Regions from separate parts of the Weizmannia sp. FSL W8-0676 genome, predicted to be linked through region 2. Evidence: a T-box and tRNA genes for the amino acid it is inferred to sense, from the RefSeq annotation. Region 2 holds a T-box; the other holds one or more tRNA genes.
What was found. The T-box of region 2 lies ahead of ileS (isoleucine--tRNA ligase). A T-box ahead of a tRNA ligase gene usually reads a tRNA of that ligase, here a tRNA-Ile.
Positions count from the first base shown of each region.

Region 1: it has a tRNA-Ile gene. The T-box ahead of ileS (isoleucine--tRNA ligase) is inferred to sense a tRNA for this amino acid. The anticodon was not compared.

Region 1 covers NZ_CP151954.1:94,253-97,834, reverse strand. Annotated here, with positions in the region: rRNA gene NST20_RS00490 (23S ribosomal RNA) at 1-1,526, opposite strand, end outside; tRNA gene NST20_RS00485 (tRNA-Ala) at 1,615-1,687, opposite strand; tRNA gene NST20_RS00480 (tRNA-Ile) at 1,701-1,777, opposite strand; rRNA gene NST20_RS00475 (16S ribosomal RNA) at 1,880-3,433, opposite strand.
Region 2 covers NZ_CP151954.1:1,129,081-1,132,662, forward strand. Annotated here, with positions in the region: gene NST20_RS05435 (YggT family protein) at 1-74, shown strand, start outside; gene NST20_RS05440 (RNA-binding protein) at 135-911, shown strand; gene NST20_RS05445 (DivIVA domain-containing protein) at 1,019-1,534, shown strand; T-box leader at 1,584-1,804, shown strand; gene ileS (isoleucine--tRNA ligase) at 1,898-3,582, shown strand, end outside.

The DNA of each region.
Region 1 (3,582 bases), 1.0 Mb from region 2:
ACTGCTTGGACGCGATCAACCAGTGTCGCGCTTGCCCTATCCTCCTGCGTCCCCCCATCGTTCAAACGGTGAAGAGGCGGTACAGGAATATCAACCTGTTGTCCATCGCCTACGCCTTTCGGCCTCGGCTTAGGCCCCGACTAACCCTGAGCGGACGAGCCTTCCTCAGGAAACCTTAGGCATTCGGTGGAAGGGATTCTCACCCTTCTTTCGCTACTCATACCGGCATTCTCACTTCTAAGCGCTCCACCGGTCCTTCCGGTCCGGCTTCAACGCCCTTAGAACGCTCTCCTACCACGGACACCAAACGGTGTCCATCCGCAGCTTCGGTGATACGTTTAGCCCCGGTACATTTTCGGCGCAGCGTCACTCGACCAGTGAGCTATTACGCACTCTTTGAATGATGGCTGCTTCTAAGCCAACATCCTGGTTGTCTAAGCAACGCCACATCCTTTTCCACTTAACGTATACTTTGGGACCTTAGCTGGCGGTCTGGGCTGTTTCCCTTTCGACCATGGATCTTATCACTCACAGTCTGACTCCCAAGCATAAGTTTTTGGCATTCGGAGTTTGTCTGAATTCGGTAACCCGATGAGGGCCCCTCGTCCAAACAGTGCTCTACCTCCAAAACTCTCCGCTTGAGGCTAGCCCTAAAGCTATTTCGGAGAGAACCAGCTATCTCCAAGTTCGATTGGAATTTCTCCGCTACCCACACCTCATCCCCGCACTTTTCAACGTGCGTGGGTTCGGGCCTCCAGCAAGTGTTACCTTGCCTTCACCCTGGACATGGGTAGATCACCTGGTTTCGGGTCTGCGGCCTCATACTCTTTCGCCCTGTTCAGACTCGCTTTCGCTGCGGCTCCGCTTCTTCAGCTTAACCTTGCATGAGACCGTAACTCGCCGGTTCATTCTACAAAAGGCACGCCATCACCCGTTAACGGGCTCTGACTACTTGTAGGCACACGGTTTCAGGATCTCTTTCACTCCCCTCCCGGGGTGCTTTTCACCTTTCCCTCACGGTACTGGTTCACTATCGGTCACTAGGGAGTATTTAGCCTTGGGAGATGGTCCTCCCGGATTCCGGCGGGATTCCTCGTGTCCCGCCGTACTCAGGATCCACTCGGGAGAGAACGAAGTTTCAGTTACAGGGCTTTTACCTTCTCCGGCAGGCCTTTCCAGGCCGCTTCACTTACCCCGTTCTTTTGTAACTCCCATATGAGTGTCCTACAACCCCGGAAGGCAAGCCTTCCGGTTTGGGCTGTTTCCTGTTCGCTCGCCGCTACTTGGGAAATCGCAATTGCTTTCTCTTCCTCCGGGTACTGAGATGTTTCAGTTCCCCGGGTGTGCCCTTCCTGCCCTATGGATTCAGGCAGGAATCCTGTCCGATTAAAGACAGGGGGTTTCCCCATTCGGAAATCTCCGGATCAAAGCTTACGTACAGCTCCCCGGAGCATATCGGTGTTTGTACCGTCCTTCATCGGCTCCTAGTGCCAAGGCATCCGCCGTGCGCCCTTTCTAACTTAACCATAAAAGGTTTAAATCCAAAAATAAGCGATTCTCGGTTTACTTGGTTTATTTCTCCTATCCGGTTTTCAAAGAACACATTTATAAAGGTGGAGCCTAGCGGGATCGAACCGCTGACCTCCTGCGTGCAAAGCAGGCGCTCTCCCAGCTGAGCTAAGGCCCCGATCATTAAGGAATGGTGGGCCTGAATGGACTTGAACCATCGACCTCACGCTTATCAGGCGTGCGCTCTAACCAGCTGAGCTACAGGCCCTTAATGAAAGGAAATATAAGGAAGGATTGAACCTTCAAAACTGAACAAAACGGAAACGTCAAACTTAATGTTGGAAAACGAAGTTTTCCTTAATTTCCTTAGAAAGGAGGTGATCCAGCCGCACCTTCCGATACGGCTACCTTGTTACGACTTCACCCCAATCATCTGTCCCACCTTCGGCGGCTGGCTCCGTAAAGGTTACCTCACCGACTTCGGGTGTTACAAACTCTCGTGGTGTGACGGGCGGTGTGTACAAGGCCCGGGAACGTATTCACCGCGGCATGCTGATCCGCGATTACTAGCGATTCCGGCTTCATGCAGGCGGGTTGCAGCCTGCAATCCGAACTGGGAATGGTTTTCTGGGATTGGCTTAACCTCGCGGTCTCGCAGCCCTTTGTACCATCCATTGTAGCACGTGTGTAGCCCAGGTCATAAGGGGCATGATGATTTGACGTCATCCCCACCTTCCTCCGGTTTGTCACCGGCAGTCACCTTAGAGTGCCCAACTCAATGCTGGCAACTAAGGTCAAGGGTTGCGCTCGTTGCGGGACTTAACCCAACATCTCACGACACGAGCTGACGACAACCATGCACCACCTGTCACTCTGTCCCCCGAAGGGGAAGGCCCTGTCTCCAGGGAGGTCAGAGGATGTCAAGACCTGGTAAGGTTCTTCGCGTTGCTTCGAATTAAACCACATGCTCCACCGCTTGTGCGGGCCCCCGTCAATTCCTTTGAGTTTCAGCCTTGCGGCCGTACTCCCCAGGCGGAGTGCTTAATGCGTTAGCTGCAGCACTAAAGGGCGGAAACCCTCTAACACTTAGCACTCATCGTTTACGGCGTGGACTACCAGGGTATCTAATCCTGTTTGCTCCCCACGCTTTCGCGCCTCAGCGTCAGTTACAGACCAGAGAGCCGCCTTCGCCACTGGTGTTCCTCCACATCTCTACGCATTTCACCGCTACACGTGGAATTCCACTCTCCTCTTCTGCACTCAAGCCTCCCAGTTTCCAATGACCGCTTGCGGTTGAGCCGCAAGATTTCACATCAGACTTAAGAAGCCGCCTGCGCGCGCTTTACGCCCAATAATTCCGGACAACGCTTGCCACCTACGTATTACCGCGGCTGCTGGCACGTAGTTAGCCGTGGCTTTCTGGCCGGGTACCGTCAAGGCGCCGCCCTGTTCGAACGGCACTTGTTCTTCCCCGGCAACAGAGTTTTACGACCCGAAGGCCTTCTTCACTCACGCGGCGTTGCTCCGTCAGACTTTCGTCCATTGCGGAAGATTCCCTACTGCTGCCTCCCGTAGGAGTTTGGGCCGTGTCTCAGTCCCAATGTGGCCGATCACCCTCTCAGGTCGGCTACGCATCGTTGCCTTGGTGGGCCATTACCCCGCCAACTAGCTAATGCGCCGCGGGCCCATCTGTAAGTGGCAGCCGAAGCCGCCTTTCCTTTTTCCTCCATGCGGAGGAAAAAACTATCCGGTATTAGCCCCGGTTTCCCGGCGTTATCCCGATCTTACAGGCAGGTTGCCCACGTGTTACTCACCCGTCCGCCGCTAACCTTTTAAAAGCAAGCTTTTAAAAGGTCCGCACGACTTGCATGTATTAGGCACGCCGCCAGCGTTCGTCCTGAGCCAGGATCAAACTCTCAGTAAAGATGTTTGATAAAAGCTCAAAAAGAATTTGACGTTTCGTTTTGTCCAGTTTTCAAGGAACAATCGCTTTGTTTTTCAGCGACTTTTATATCATACCACGACGCAACCAACATGTCAACTACTTTTTTAAGAAGTTTGATGCCGGATGCG
Region 2 (3,582 bases):
CTCCGATCGTCGCTTTTTTTGTCCTGGATTTGGCAAGAGCCGGCATTGCGCAAATTTTTTCTTGGTTCATGTAAAAAAGCCATTTTCAGAAAAAGGGACTGTGCAGTTCCTTTTTTTAAAAGGAGCAAAGACAAATGGATTCGATTTACCAGCATTTCCGGCCGGATGAAAAGGAATTTATTGACCAGGTGCTGGCCTGGAAACAATACGTGGAAGATGCGTATGCCCCTGAACTGACGGATTTTTTGGATCCGCGGATGCAGCAGATTGTCAACACGGTGACCGGAAATCACGGCGCGGTCTCCGTCCGGGCTTTTGGCGGATACAAAGAGAGCGAGCGGAAAAGAATACTGCTTTTTCCTGACTATTTTTCTCCGGATGAGGACGACTTCCATCTTGCCTTATTCGAAGTACATTACCCTGCCAAATTTGTTTCCTTTGAACATAAACATGTGCTTGGTTCGCTGATGGCGCTCGGCCTGAAACGCGAAAAATTCGGGGATATTTTAATCGGGGAAGGGCGCATTCAGTTTTTCGCTGCGGCCGAACTTGCGGACTTTATTCAAATGGAATTCCGGCAGATCGGAAAAACGCCGGTCACCCTTACGAAAATGCAGTTGGATCAGGCCATCCGGCAGCAACAACACTGGCTTGAAAAACAGGCCACCGTCAGTTCGCTCCGCCTTGACGTGATTTTGTCCGCCGTTTATAACATTTCAAGGCAGAAAACGCGGATGCTGATTGAGCACGGGCTTGTGAAAGTGAACTGGAAAACAGTGGAAGACCCGTCATTCCAGTGCGGGGAAGGCGATACTTTTTCAACCAGGGGATACGGGAGAAGCCGGCTCATCCGGGTGGAAGGCAAAACGAAGAAAGAAAAATGGCGAATGGTGGCAGGGATTTTAAAATAATTTGATTGATTAGCAGGATTTTCCCAAAAAATCGTCGAATTCCATTATAATATAAAAAAGAAGGGGAATCTTGCAATCGAAAGGCAAATTGAACAGGAGGTGGCCACATGCCTTTAACGCCTTTAGATATACATAATAAGGAGTTCAGCAAAGGGTTTCGCGGCTATGATGAAGATGAAGTAAATGAATTTCTTGACCAGCTGATAAAAGATTATGAAATGCTGATCCGCGAAAAGAAAAACCTGGAAGATAAGGTGGCGTCATTAAACGAACGGCTGAGCCATTTTACTTCCATTGAGGAAACTTTAAATAAATCGATTGTTGTTGCCCAGGAAGCGGCGGAAGAAGTAAAGGGCAATGCCCAGAAAGAAGCGAAACTGATCATTCGCGAGGCGGAAAAAAATGCCGACCGGATTGTCAATGAAGCCCTTTCGAAGGCAAGAAAAATTGCGCTCGAAATCGAAGAGCTGAAAAAACAGTCGAAAGTCTTCCGGACGCGCTTTAAAATGCTGATTGAGGCGCAGCTTGACCTGATTGATAACGATGACTGGGAAAAGCTGATGGAATTTGAAGTCGATGCCACGGACTTTGAGCTGGAAGAAGAAGAAGCAAATCAGACTTGACGAATCCGAAAAGGGTCAACTATAATGGAATACATTCAATACTGTATACGAAAAAACGATGACAGGGCAGTAGGGTTGTGAAAGCTTTCCAAGCGAGCCGGGGACAGTGCGAGCCCGGCAAAGCGCGCAGCCTGAACATCCCCCTTGAGTTCTTGCCTTGAACGCCGAAAAGGCCAGTAGAGTTAAGCGGGACCTTCCACGTTACGGATGTCGAGCGGGCATATTGGATGCCTACTAGGGTGGTACCGCGGGAACCTTCTCGTCCCTATTTTGGGGATGGGAAGGTTTTTTTATTGGATTTTTGGCAAGGCTGAACATAACGAAAAATTCAAAATACAATATGCAAAAGGCAGGAGGATCAGCATGGATTACAAAGATACACTTTTAATGCCGAAAACGGATTTTCCGATGCGTGGAAATTTGCCGAAAAAAGAACCGAAAATCCAGGCAAAATGGGAAGAAATGGATATTTATCAAAAGGTGATGAAACGCACGGAAGGAAGGCCGCTGTTTGTGCTCCACGACGGGCCTCCGTATGCAAACGGCGATCTCCATATGGGCCACGCCCTGAATAAAACATTGAAAGACATCATCAACCGGTTTAAATCGATGACGGGTTACCATGCCCCTTATGTACCGGGCTGGGATACGCACGGGCTGCCTATTGAGCAGGAACTGACAAAAAAAGGCGTAGACCGGAAATCAATGTCGGTTGCCGAATTCAGGAAACTGTGCGAAAAATATGCCCATGAGCAAATCGATCGCCAGCGGACAGCGTTTAAACGGCTCGGCGTGCGCGGCGACTGGGAAAATCCGTATTTAACGCTCCGGCCCGCATATGAAGCCGAGCAAATCAAAGTATTCGGGGAAATGGCGAAAAAAGGCTATATTTACAAAGGCCTGAAGCCGGTATACTGGTCCCCTTCCAGCGAATCCGCGCTTGCAGATGCAGAAATTGAGTACAAAGACATCAAATCGCCATCGATTTATGTTGCGTTCGACGTAAAAGACGGAAAAGGCGTGCTTGACACGGACACAAAAATCGTCATCTGGACGACGACCCCTTGGACCATTCCGTCAAACCTCGGCATTGCCGTCAATCCGGAGATCAACTATGTGGTCGTAAAAACGGGCGGCAACAAATATCTGGTTGCCGAAGCCCTGCTTGAAGAAGTAAGCAGCGTTTTGGAATGGGAAAACGCGGAAGTCGTTCAAACAGTTCCGGGGAAAAAGCTGGAGTACATTGTCGCAAAACATCCGCTGTACGGCCGCGATTCGCTCGTCATGCTCGGCGACCACGTTACAACCGACAGCGGGACCGGCTGCGTCCACACCTCGCCCGGACACGGGGAAGATGACTTTCTCATCGGCAAAAAATACGGGCTTGATGTGCTTTGCGCGGTAGATGACAAAGGCATGATGACAAAAGACGCGCCCGGTTTTGAAGGGCTGTTTTACGACAAAGCCAACAAACCGATCTGCGAAGCACTGGATCAGGCAGGTGCGCTTTTGAAACTGAAGTTTTTAACGCACTCGTACCCGCATGACTGGCGGACGAAAAAACCGGTAATTTTCCGGGCAACATCGCAATGGTTCGCATCGATTGACATGTTCCGCGATGACATTCTGAAAGCTGTTGAAGATGTCAAATGGACGCCTGTTTGGGGCGAACTCCGGATGCATAACATGATCCGCGACCGCGGCGACTGGTGCATCTCCCGCCAGCGTGCATGGGGCGTGCCGATCCCTGTTTTTTACGCGGAAAACGGCGAAGCGATCATCACGGAAGAAACCATCCGGCATGTGTCCGACCTGTTCCGCAAACACGGATCAAACGTCTGGTTTGAACGGGAAGCGAAAGACCTGCTTCCGGAAGGCTTTACGCACCCGGGCAGCCCGAACGGCGTATTTAAAAAAGAAACGGATATTATGGACGTCTGGTTCGATTCCGGTTCTTCCCATCAGGGCGTGCTGGCTGCACAAGAAGGCTTGAAACGGCCGGCTGATTTGTACCTTGAAGGTTCCGACCAGTACCGCGGCTGGTTTAA